2 regions of the Labrys sp. LIt4 genome follow, and region 1 is predicted to be linked to the other one. Evidence: predicted binding sites of a transcription regulator. Region 1 holds the regulator's gene; the other holds the start of a gene.
The links. The regulator PhoB, encoded in region 1, activates phosphate uptake and scavenging genes when phosphate is short. The targets are predictions, from matches to a motif close to TGTCATNNANCTGTCAT.

Region 1 (6,356 bases):
AGGGGGCGGTTTCCGCCGTGGCCGCCCGGCACCGGCGGAAGGCGCAGCGCCCGCCGAAGGCGCGGAGGCCCGGCAGGGCGAGCGGCCCAACCGCTTCGAGCGGCCGCGCCGCGACGATCGCGGCAATGGCCGGCCGCGGGAGGACAGGGGCTTCGGCGAGCGCAAGCCGGGCGGCGAAGGCGGGCGGCCCCGGGCCGATGCCCGTCCCGATCGCGGCCCGCGCCCCGATCGCGGTCCGCGTCCCGACCGGCAGGAGCGGGGCGGCGACCGCCCGCGCAACTGGTCGAGCGACTCCAAGCCGCAGGGAGGACGCGACTCCAATCGCGCGCCGGATCCGAACTCGCCCTTCGCCAAGCTGCTCGCCCTCAAGGAGCAGATGCAGGGCGGCAAGTCGGACAAGACCTGATCCATAGCGTTTTGCGGTTTGATGGAGTCACCACGAATCGCAAAGACGCGTCTGAACGCGTTTGCTCTAGGGGTCGACTTATGAGCCAGGCCGGAAGCCAGGATCGTCTTCGGATCGACAAATGGCTCTGGCATGCGCGCGTGGTGAAGACGCGCTCTCTGGCAGCAAAATTGGTGGCGGACGGCCATGTCCGCCTCAACGGCACGCGCACCGACACCCCGGCCAAGGCGGTCAAGGTGGGCGATGTCCTCACAATTGCCCTGGAGCGCACCGTCCGGGTCTATCGGGTTATGGCCCTGGGCGAGCGGCGCGGCCCGGCCAGCGAAGCCCAGACCCTCTATGACGACCTGTCGCCCGAGCCGCCGGGCAGGCCGAAGGCTGTCATGGATGAAGACTGAGGGCACGTGCTTTCACGTGCGGCGCCGCCTTCTCGGCAACCCTTACCCATTCGATCGATAATCCCTATATTCGTGATAGACAGGATAGACTTTTGTCCTGCGTGGAGCGAACAGGGCGATGCTGACGAACAAGGGAAAATATGGCCTCAAGGCGCTGGCGCACCTTGCCAGCCTTCCGGCTGGCGAAACGGCGCAAAGCCAGGAAATCGCGGAAGCCAACCGCATTCCCAAGAAATTTCTCGACGCGATCCTGGGTGAGCTGCGCGTGGCCGGTATCGTGCGCTCCAAGAAGGGCAAGGGCGGGGGCTATATGCTGGCGCGCGAAGCCAGCCAGATCAGCGTCGGCAATGCCATCCGCGTCCTAGACGGGCCGCTGGCGCCGATCGCTTGTGCCAGCCATACCGCTTATCAGCCTTGCCTCGACTGCCCGGATGTTCCAGGTTGCACCGTACGCCTTTTGATGCGGCGCGTGCGGGACCTCTCTTCCAACCTGCTCGATAACATGTCGGTGGAGGAGATGCGTCAGGCAGGCGGCAGGGAACAAGAGCTGACCTATTCGATTTGAGCTCCCTGCGGCTTTGGGCCCGAACCGGCAGGCTTACGTGCCGGGCGGGTTCATTTATTGTCATGGATATGGAGAGCATTCATGGAAAAACGTGCGATTGGACGGTCAGATCTGTCGGTTGCTCCGCTTGGCCTGGGTGGCAATGTCTTCGGCTGGAGCGCGGATGAGAAAGCCTCCTTCGCCGTCCTCGATGCTTTCGTCGGGGCTGGCTTCAACCTGATCGACACCGCCGATGTCTATTCGGCCTGGGTTCCCGGCAATCAGGGGGGCGAGTCCGAAACCATCATCGGCAAATGGATGAAGGCTCGCGGCAATCGCGCCGACATCGTGCTCACGACCAAGGTCGGCTCGGAAATGGGGCCCGGCAAGAAGGGCCTGTCGCGTGCCTATATCGTCCAGGCGGTGGAGGATTCGCTGCGCCGGCTGCAGACCGACTATATCGATCTCTATCTCTCCCATTGGGAGGATCCGGAGGTCGAGCTCGAGGAAACGCTCGGCACCTATGCCGAACTGGTCAAGGCCGGCAAGGTGCGCGTGATCGGCAATTCCAACCATGGCGTCAACACCATGTTCAAGGCGCTGGCGATCAGCACCAAGGAGATGTGGCCGCGCTTCGAGAATCTGCAGACGCAATACAATCTCTATGATCGTTCCGGCTATGAGAGCGAGCTCGAGGCGTTCTGCCTCAAGAACGAGATCGGCGTGACCAGCTATTTCTCATTGGCCAAGGGCTTTCTTTCCGGCAAATATCGCAGCGAAGCCGATTTCGCCAAGAGCAATGCGCGCGGCGGCGACATGAGCAACTACCTCAATGAGCGCGGGCTGCGCATCCTCGCTGCCCTGGATGCCGTGGCCGCGGCCAAGAACGCCACGCCCGCGCAGGTTGCCATCGCCTGGCTGATCGCAAGGCCCGGTATCGTTGCCCCGATCGCCAGCGCCACCAGCGTCGAGCAGCTTTCCGACCTGGTCAAGGCGACCGAGCTCAATCTCGGATCGGCCGAGATCGAGCAGCTCACCAAGGCGAGCGCATAATTTTAGCTGCGATGTCGAAAGCGAACGGTATGGCGCGTCATTGTCGAGCCGGCGCATAATGCGCCGGCGGACATAGGAGAGAACCATGCAGTTCGCTATTCTGATCTACAGTTCCGAAGAGGCCATGCAGAAGGTGGAGCCCGCCAGCAAGCAGGCGATGCTGGCAGCCTATCAGTCCTATACCCAGGCCCTGCAATCGGCCGGGATCCTGCTGGGCTGGAATCGCCTGCGCCCGACGGCGGCGGCCACCTCGGTGCGGATCGCGGATGGCAAGACCCAGGTGCTGAACGGCCCCTATGCCGATACCAGGGAACAGCTGGGCGGTTTCTACCTCATCGATGTGGCGGATCTGGATGCGGCGATCGGCTGGGCGGCGCGGTGCCCGAGTGCTGCCGTCGGCACCATCGAGGTCCGGCCGATATGGGATCCGAAAGACTACTGAGCCGGACGGCCCGGCCGGTGTCCTCAGCGCCCGCCGCCGCGCTTGCCGAAACCGTCGCGCGACGCAGCTATGGACGGCTCGTCGCTCTTCTGGCGGCGCGTTCCGGCGACATTGCGGGCGCGGAGGACGCCCTGGCCGACGCCTTTGCGGCAGCCCTGGAGCATTGGCCGGCGGGCGGAGTGCCTGCCAACCCCGAGGCCTGGCTGCTGACGACGGCTCGCCGCAGGCAGATCGACGCCGCCCGCCGCGCCAAGTTGCGCGGCGAGAAGGCGAACGAGGTTATCCACCATATCGAAACCCTCGCCTCGGGGCAGGGCGAGCGGCATGTCATTCCCGATGAGCGCCTGCGCCTGATGTTCGCCTGCGCCCATCCGGCGCTCGATGTGTCCGTGCGCGCGCCGCTGATCCTCCAGGCGACATTGGGATTCGATGCCGGGGCCATCGCCAGCGCCTTCCTGGTCTCGCCGGCGGCCATGAGCCAGCGGCTGGTGCGCGCCAAGCTCAAGATCAAGCAGGCCCGCATTCCCTTCAGCATTCCCGAGCCCGATGAGTTGCCCGGCCGTCTCGATGCGGTGCTGGAAGCCGTCTACGCCGTCTATGCCGAGGGCTGGGCCGATCCGGAGGGCGCCCAGGCTCGCGAGCGCAATCTGTCGGGGGAAGGCATCTGGCTCGGCCGGCTGCTGGTCTCGCTCCTGCCGGACGAGCCGGAGGTGCTCGGCCTGCTTTCCCTGATGCTGCATGCCGAGGCGCGCCGGGAGGCCCGCCGCGGCAGGTCGGGCGACTATATCCCGCTTGAGCAGCAGGATACGTCGCTGTGGAATGCCGTTCTCATCGAGGAGGCGGAAGCCCTGCTGGCTGAGGCCGGCCGATCCGGGCGGATCGGGCGTTATCAGCTCGAAGCAGCGCTGCAGTCGGCTCATGCGCATCGGCGCATCTGTGCAACCACCGACTGGGCGGCGATCGCGACCCTCTACGAGGCACTGGTGCTGCTGACGGCCTCGCCGGTCGCCGCGATCAACCATGCCGTGGCCCTGGCACGTCTGGATGGGCCGGAGGCAGGCCTTGCCGCGCTCGACGAGGTCGTTCGCGACCGGCGTATCGCCGACTACCAGCCCTATTGGGCGGCGCGGGCGGACCTGCTGGCGCGGGCCGCGCGGCCGCAGGACGCCCGCGACGCCTATTCGCGGGCGATCGGCCTGGAGAGCGACCCCGCCATCCGACGCTATCTGCAGCGGCGGCAGGCGGATCTGGGGGCGTGATCGCGGAGCGGGGGAGCAGGCCGGACACTGAGGCTCACCCTTACACCAAATCGCGAAATCCCGGCCCGTCATTGCGAGCAAGGCGAAGCAATCCAGCAACTCGCAGGCCTGGAGTTCGGGGCTCCTGGATTGCTTCGCTTCGCTCGCAATGACGTTCGATGAGTCGAATTCAAAGCGTACTGCTATTACTCTCTACGTCGCGCAGGCTTTGCGAAACGAAGCGAGTGGGCAATGCCCCGCAAACCGCCCTCAGGACTGCTTGGCGAAGGTCTCGTCGAAGGAATAGCCGGCGCCGCGCACGGTGCGGATCGGATCGATCTCGCGGGTGCGGTTCATCGCCTTGCGCAGACGCCCGACATGCACGTCGACCGTGCGCTCGTCGATATAGACGTCCCGTCCCCAGACGCTGTCGAGCAGCTGTTCGCGCGCGAACACCCGGCCCGGCGCCTGCATCAGGAATTCGAGCAGGCGGAATTCGGTCGGGCCGAGGCGGATCTCGCGATTGCCGCGATGGACGCGCTTGGTCTCGCGGTCGAGCGAGATGTCGCCCGCCTTGAGCAGGGAGGCGACATGGTCGGGCTTGGCCCGGCGCAGCAAGGCGCGCACGCGGGCCGACAGCTCGGGCACGGAGAAGGGCTTGACGACATAGTCGTCCGCGCCGGTGGCGAGGCCGCGCACGCGTTCGGTTTCCTCGCCGCGCGCCGTGAGCATGATCACGGGCAGGCGTTCCGTCTCCGGCCGCATGCGGATGCGGCGGCACAGCTCGATACCGGACAGGCCCGGCAGCATCCAGTCCAACAGAACCAGGTCCGGCACACTTTCGCGCAGGCGGATTTCGGCATCGTCCCCGCGTGCGACGCTGTCCACCTCATAGCCTTCGGCTTCGAGATTGTAGCGCAGCAGCAGGGTCAGCGCTTCTTCGTCCTCGACGATCAGAACTTTGGGAGGCATGGCCTATCCCTTGTTATTTAGCCGGCACAGGAAGGTCGACGAGATCGGTGCTGTTGTCCGCCTTGGGCCGCTCGCCGGCCGGCGATTCACCGGTCACGAGATAATGGACCGTCTCGGCGATGTTGGTGGCGTGGTCGCCGATGCGCTCGATGTTCTTGGCGCAGAACAGAAGATGGGTGCAAAAGCCGATATTGCGCGGATCTTCCATCATATAGGTCAGCAATTCGCGGAACAGCGAGGTGTACATCGCGTCGATCTCGCCATCGGAACGCCAGACGGAGAGGGCCTCGTCGACATTGCGCTGGGCGAAGGCATCGAGCACCTGCTTGAGCTGCTCGAGTACCAGATCGGCCATGTGATCGAAGCCGCCGAAGAGCTGCGTCGGCTGGATATGGCCATGGATCGCCACCACGCGCTTGGCGACGTTCTTGCCGAGGTCGCCGATACGCTCGAGGTCGTTGGCCACGCGCAGGGCCGAGACGATCTCGCGCAGGTCGAGCGCCAGTGGCTGGCGCTTGGCGATCACCAGGATGGCGCGGTCCTCGACCTGGCGCTGCAGCTTGTCGATCGCGGCGTCGAGTTCGATCACCGCCTTGGCGCGCTGGGTATCGCGCTTGAGCAGGGCCTCGACGCTGTCGGCTACGCTCTTTTCGGCATAGCCACCCATTTCGGCGATCATGTTGCGCAGTTCGCGCAGTTCCTGATCGAAGGATGTAACGATATGGTCGGACATGCCGCCTCCAAATGAATTCGACGCTGGCCGGGGATCAGCCAAAGCGGCCGGTGATGTAGTCCTGCGTACGGCTGTCGTTCGGGGTGGTGAACATCTTGTTGGTCTGGCCGACCTCGATGAGGTCGCCCAGATAGAAGAAGGCCGTGACATCCGCGCAACGCGCCGCCTGCTGCATATTGTGCGTGACGATGACGATGGTGAAGTCCCGCTTCAATTCGTCGATCAGTTCCTCGATCTTGGCGGTCGAGATCGGATCGAGAGCGGAGGTCGGTTCGTCCAGCAGCACGACTTCGGGTTTCACCGCGATGGTGCGGGCGATGCACAGGCGCTGCTGCTGGCCGCCGGACATGCCGAGCGCCGAAGCGTGCAGGCGATCCTTCACTTCGTTCCACAAGGCGGCCTTGGTGAGGCACCATTCGACGCGCTGGTCCATCTCCGCCTTGGAGATCGACTCATGCAGGCGCACGCCGAAGGCGATGTTGTCATAGATCGACATCGGGAAGGGCGTGGGTTTCTGGAACACCATGCCGATGCGTGCGCGCAGCACCGCCGGATCGATCTCCTTGCCGA
Region 2 (6,356 bases), on a different contig from region 1:
TGGCCGAGGCGGTGAAGGGCGCCGGGCGTGGGCATCGCATCGTCTTCGGCATCATCATCGGCACCGGCATCGGCGGCGGCCTGGTCGTCGACGGCCGGATCCTCACCGGCGCTGGCGGTTTCGCCGGCGAATGGGGGCATGGACCGGTGGTGGCGAGCGAGGCGGGCGAGCCGCCGGTCGCGATCCCGCGCTTTGCCTGCGGCTGCGGCCAGAAGGGCTGTGTCGACACGGTCGGCGGCGCGCGCGGCCTCGAAAGGCTGCACCGCCATCTCACCGGGGATGCGTGCGAGAGCACCGAGATCATCGCGGCCTGGCGGGCCGGCGATGCGGCGGCGGCCCGCACCGTGGCCTGCCAGGTCGATCTCGTCGCCTCACCCCTCGCCCTTGCGATCAATATCGTCGGTGCCGACATCGTGCCGGTCGGGGGCGGCCTCGCCAGCGTGCCGGAACTGATCGCAAGGCTGGACGAGGCGGTGCGCCATCGCATCCTGCGACGATCCTCGGCGCCGCTGGTGGTACCTTCGACCCTCGCGCCGGAGCCCGGGCTGATCGGCGCGGCCCTCCTGGCCCATCAGGGAGAACGCTCGTGACGGCCTTGCTCGAAATCTGCGTTGCCGACGCCGACAGCCTCGAAGCCGCGATCGAGGGCGGCGCCGACCGCATCGAACTGTGCTCGGCGCTCGAACTCGGCGGGTTGACGCCGTCATCGGGCCTGATGCGCCTGGCTGCCCAGGCACCGATCCCGGTCTATGCCATGATCCGGCCGAGGGCCGGCGACTTCGTTTTCTCGCCCCGGGAGGGCGAGATCATGCTGGCCGATATCGAGGCGGCGGGCGGAGCAGGGCTGGCCGGCGTGGTGCTGGGGGCATCCCTGCCCGGTGGTCGGCTCGACGAAGCGTTGCTGTCGCGCCTGCATCCGCATACCGAGGGGCTCGGCACCACGCTGCATCGCGCCTTCGATCTGGTGCCGGACCGGCAGGCGGCGCTGGAGACGGCCATCGCGCTCGGCTTCGAACGCATCCTTACTTCGGGAGGATCGGCCGGCGCTCCCGCCGGGCTGGACGAATTGGTGCGCCTGCACCGGGCGGCCCGGGGCCGCATCGGCATCATGCCGGGCTCGGGATTGACGCCGGCCAATATCGCCGCGCTGCTGGCGGCGCTTCCCGTCACCGAGGTGCACAGCTCCTGTTCGGCGGAAGGGGAGCCATGGAGCGCCGATGCCGTCCGCCTCGGCTTTGCGGTGGGCGGACGACGCCGCACCAGGGCGGACATCGTCCGCGCCTTCCGGGCGGCGATGGCGGGAATCTAGATCAAGCCGATGGATAAGTCCGGCCCTGGCCGAGCCGCCCCTTACCCTTACCCTCTCCCCGCAAGAGGCGGGGAGAGGGGGTCCCATGTCACGCCTTGGTGCGAGATGTTGCGTCTGCAGAATAAGGCGAAACACCGAAGTCTCCCTCGCCCCGTTCTTACGGGGAGACTGTAACCCATGTATCCGGTTCAAAGTGTTACCCATCTATCCACTGGACAGGGTGAGGGGCGGCGTGACGGTTCAGATATAGCCTAAAGGAATGGCCGCCCGGAGGCGGCCATTCCAGCGACCAGGATGCGCTGCTTCAGATGATCTGGCGCAGCACCACGAAGAGCGCGAAGGACAGGGCCATCGAGGCCGGGAGGGTGAGCACCCAGGCCATGATCAAGTTGCGCACCGTCGACATCTGCAGCCCCGTGCCGTTGGCCGCCATGGTGCCGGCGACACCGGACGACAGCACATGGGTGGTGGAGACGGGCAGGCCGAGATAGTCGGCGGCGCCGATCGTCGCCGCGGCCACGATCTCGGCCGAGGCCCCCTGGCCATAGGTGAGATGGGTCTTGCCGATCTTCTCGCCGACCGTCACCACGATGCGCTTCCATCCCACCATGGTGCCGAGGCCGAGGGCCAGGGCGATGGCGACCTTCACCCAGGTCGGGATGAACTTGGTCGTGTTGTCGGTGGCTACGTGATAGGTCTTGATCGTCTTCAGGTCAGCGTCCGACACCGGCAGCAGCTTCTTGGAGTCGATCAGCTTGAGGGCCTCGCCGATCAGATACATGTCGTTGCGGGTGTTCGAGACCAGCCCGGCAGGCACCGCCGCGGCCGAGCCGTAGGGCGAGAGCTGGGATGTGGTCTGCTCGATGAAGATCTTCAGGGCCGGCGTCGTCTCGTCGCTCCAGTTGCGCGTGCGCACCGCCTCGGCGACCTTGGCCTTGGCATCGGCGGGGGCGACCGTCACGCCCGGCTTGACGTAGTTGCCCAGGACCGAACCGGCTGCGGTCGAAGCAGCCTTGTAGGTTTCGAGATAGTTGATGTCGGGCGTGCGGTTGAGGGCGAAGGCGGTGGGCACCACGCCGATCAGGATCAGCATGATCAGGCCCATGCCTTTCTGGCCGTCATTGGAGCCGTGGAAGAAGCTGACCAGCGTGCAGGTCAGGATCAGCAGGCCGCGGATCCACAGCGGCGGCGGGTTGTTGCCCTTCGGCTCGACATAAAGGGCCTTATTGCGCACCACGACCTTCATCAGGAGCAGCAGGGCGCCGGCCAGGAAGAAGCCGAACAGGGGCGAGATCAGCAGCGACAGGCCGATATTCTTGGCCTGGGACCAGTCGACGCCGCTGGTGGCGGAGCCGGCCGGCGCTAGGAACTGGTTGGCGAGGCCGACACCGATGATCGAGCCGACCATGGTGTGCGAGCTCGAGGCCGGCAGGCCGAAATACCAGGTGCCGAGGTTCCAGACGATGGCGGCGATCAGAAGCGCGAACACCATGGCCAGGCCCGCGCTCGAACCGACCTGCATGATCAACTCCACAGGCAGCAGCGAGATGATGCCGAAAGCCACCGCACCGCTCGCCGTGAGCACGCCGAGGAAGTTGAAGACGCCCGACCAGATCACCGCGAATTCGGCCGGCAGCGAGTGGGTGTAGATCACCGTCGCCACCGCATTGGCGGTATCGTGGAAGCCGTTGACGAATTCGAAGCCGAGGGCGATCAGCAGGGCCAGGCCGAGCAGGATCCAGGGCACGGCCACCGCGCCGGTGAGATCGGCGACCAGTGCGTAGCAGACATAGCCCAGGCCCCCGAGCAGGATCAGGGCGATCACGATATTGGGCAGGTTGCCAAGAGAACTCGGCCTGTCGAGCGGATGGCCGCTCCTGTGGCCCGAAGTAAGGTCCGTCATCTCCAAACACCCCCGTGTTTCCATGGTCTGGCGACCCTTAGGCGGGGTTCGTGAAGCTTGGATGACAAAATGTTAATCTGGCGCAGCGACAGGCAAGAAGGTTGGCCGGTCATGCCAACGCCATCGATGCTAAGCCCGACCGAGCCCGTCATTGCGAGGGTAGCGAAGCAATCCAGGGCTTCTAGAAGCGGTGGCCTTCGCTCCTGGATTGCTTCGCTACCCTCGCATTGACGCGTGAGTCAAACATCGCGACCCGGGCATCAGGACTCGTTCGCGGATGAAAACGCCTGCCGGCGCCACAGGATTTGTATGGCCCGGTCGAAATCGGCGGTGGCCTTGTCGAAGGCGCCGAGCTGGCGGTGGACGATGCTGCGCTTGAAGAGGGCGTCGGCATGGCCGGGGTCCAACGCGATCACCCTGTCATAATCGGCGATCGCCTCGGGAAAGGCCCGTTTGTGGTGATAGGCAAGAGCCCGCTCGTAAATGGCGTCGATGGCGTGGGGCTTGCGTTCGATTGCCCTGCTGAATTCGGCAATAGCCCTGTCAAGGTCTTGCTCGCCGGGCCTCGCCGGGCTGTCATCGGGCGACATGGTTTCGGATTCGGACATGCTGACGGAACGCCTTTGCACCTCGGCAGAACCTGCCGGGACTGCGGCGAGGCCTCTTCATCCGCCGCACGAATCCCGAGTCACGCTCGAGAGAATCTGCCGGCATATGAGCAGCAACGTTAGGGAATGTCCATGACGTTGCGTTAGTACCGAAGTCGCCTTCCCGACGGTGGTGCCGAGAGGTCGATATTCCGCAATCCATCCGGTGTGCTTTGCTTTTTCCTTGACTTTGCGCTGCAAAAAGCGCAGCAACCGGCTGTATCGACCGCTCGGGGGTTCGCGCGGCGCGCTGGTTTTTTGCTCGTTGAGAAGCAGCGCCTCACCTCCCGGCCGTCCCCACTAACATTCCGCTGCTCCCATCCGCGCGTGGGTCGCGATATCGCCGTACCGTCTCATCATGCCATTGCGGCGGGTGACGGGCTGTGATCGCGGACCCGGACGGTGGCCGCGCTGCCGTCCGATCGACGAGCGTGGCATGAAGGATTTGATGTGACTTCCGAAGTAACTTTTGCGTCGCTCGGCTTGGCCGAGCCGCTTTTGCGTGCGCTTGACGCCGCCGACTACAAAAATCCCACCCCGATCCAGCACAAGGCCATTCCCGCCCTTCTCGAAGGGCGCGACATGATGGGCCTGGCTCAGACCGGCACGGGCAAGACCGCGGCCTTCGCGCTGCCGATCCTGCAGCGCCTGTCGAAGTCGCGCCACGGCGCCGGCCCTAAGGGCGTGCGCGCCCTCATCCTGGCGCCGACGCGAGAACTCGCCATTCAGATCGACGAGAGCTTCCGCACCTATGGCGTGCATATGGGCTTCCGCACCGCTGTGATCTTCGGGGGCGTCAGCCAGGGGCCGCAGGTCAAGGCATTGTCCGACGGCGTCGACATTCTGGTCGCCACGCCCGGCCGCCTGCTCGACCTGCAGCAGCAGCGCAAGGTCCGCCTCGACAAGGTGGAGATCCTGGTGCTCGACGAGGCCGATCGCATGCTCGACATGGGCTTCTCGCGCGACGTGCTCAAGATCGTCGACGAGACGCCGCTGGAGCGCCAGTCCCTCCTGTTCTCGGCCACCATGCCGAAGGCGATCAAGAAGCTCGGCGAGGAAATCCTGCTCGAGCCCGTGCATGTGGAAGTGACGCCGGAAGTGGTGACGGTCGACAAGATCGACCAGCATGTCTACCACGTGCCGGCCTCGGTGAAGCGTTCGCTGCTGCTCCATCTGCTCAACGATCCGGCGATGAGCCGCGTCATCGTCTTCACGCGGACCAAGCATGGCGCCAACCGCGTCTCGGGCCATCTCGACAAGGCCGGCATCCCCTCGGCGGCGATCCATGGCAACAAGTCGCAGAATGCGCGCCAGAAGGCCCTGGAGGATTTCCGCTCCGGCGCCACGCGCATCCTGGTCGCCACCGATATCGCCGCCCGCGGCATCGATGTCGACGACATCACCCATGTCGTCAATTTCGAGATGCCGGTGGATGCGGAAAGCTATGTGCACCGCATCGGCCGCACCGCCCGCGCCGGACGCAGCGGCATCGCCTATTCCTTCTGCGATCCCAATGAGCGCGACGAGCTCAAGGCGATCGAGCGCCTCACCAAGAAGCCGCTGATGGTGGCCGCTCCGGTGCAGGGGCTCGAAGCCGATCAGAAGCACGGCGAGCGTGGTCCCCGTCACCCGCATCAGGGCAAGCCGAACGGCAAGCCCCGCAACAGCGGGCAGCAGGAAAAATCCCATTCGGGCCAGCCGCGTTCGGGGCGTTCGCGCCGTCCGGGTGGCCGCAACAATCAGCGTCGCGCCGCCTAAGGGCGCGGCCTTTTCATTCCCTCAATAGGACCTGCACATGGCAAAAGAAGAACTGATGGAATTTGAAGGCGAGGTTTCCGAAGTGTTGCCGGACGCCCGTTTCCGCGTGAAGCTCGACAATGGCCACGAGATGATCGCCTATACGGCCGGCAAGATGAAGAAGAATCGCATCAAGACCATCGAAGGCGACCGCGTCACCGTCGAGATGTCGCCCTACGACCTCGACAAGGGACGCATCATCTTCCGCCACAAGGACGAGCGTGCTTCGTCCGGCCCCCGTCCGCCGCAGCGCGGCGGTGGCAATATGCGTCGCCGCTGATCGGATTCGGGGGCGGGTCGTCAGACCCGCCAGGACGCCCCTTTGCCGGGAGCGCGGACTGGTGCGCCGGTCTTCGGAGCCCCGGCACGGACCTCGCACCGGAACCGGGAAAAAACTCTACCCTTGTCGTGCCCGGGCTTGTCCCGGGCATCCAGACAGCGCAAGTCGCCGCGAGTGCGACCCCTGGATCACCGGGGTCATGACCAGGCTCGAGGTCCTCCCCGTCGGCGCTTCGTTTGCGGGAATGCCGATCCCGCCCCATCGCGCGATGGGCCGAGAAGATCGGCACGGCGGCTCTCTGCGCTCAATATCGCTCATTCGACAATTTGGGCTTGCCACCCCGGGCCCTTCTTCCGCATCGATGGCACAGCCTCGAATCCGGAAGACCCACCATGAGCCCAGACGAACTCGGCCTGCGCC

Region 2: a site for PhoB is predicted at 3,263-3,279, ahead of J8I29_RS25520 (inorganic phosphate transporter). Genes of this name have one in related genera too.

What each region holds. Positions count from the first base shown of each region.
Region 1 covers NZ_JAGIPY010000001.1:23,625-29,980, forward strand. Annotated here, with positions in the region: gene J8I29_RS00085 (helicase-related protein) at 1-406, shown strand, start outside; gene J8I29_RS00090 (RNA-binding S4 domain-containing protein) at 487-804, shown strand; gene J8I29_RS00095 (Rrf2 family transcriptional regulator) at 923-1,369, shown strand; gene J8I29_RS00100 (aldo/keto reductase) at 1,451-2,401, shown strand; gene J8I29_RS00105 (YciI family protein) at 2,487-2,843, shown strand; gene J8I29_RS00110 (DUF6596 domain-containing protein) at 2,861-4,102, shown strand; gene phoB (phosphate regulon transcriptional regulator PhoB) at 4,352-5,053, opposite strand; gene phoU (phosphate signaling complex protein PhoU) at 5,067-5,786, opposite strand; gene pstB (phosphate ABC transporter ATP-binding protein PstB) at 5,821-6,356, opposite strand, start outside.
Region 2 covers NZ_JAGIPY010000019.1:66,968-73,323, forward strand. Annotated here, with positions in the region: gene J8I29_RS25510 (ROK family protein) at 1-590, shown strand, start outside; gene J8I29_RS25515 (copper homeostasis protein CutC) at 587-1,309, shown strand; gene J8I29_RS25520 (inorganic phosphate transporter) at 1,614-3,212, opposite strand; gene J8I29_RS25525 (tetratricopeptide repeat protein) at 3,473-3,820, opposite strand; gene J8I29_RS25530 (DEAD/DEAH box helicase) at 4,310-5,617, shown strand; gene infA (translation initiation factor IF-1) at 5,655-5,936, shown strand; gene J8I29_RS25540 (class II aldolase/adducin family protein) at 6,329-6,356, shown strand, end outside.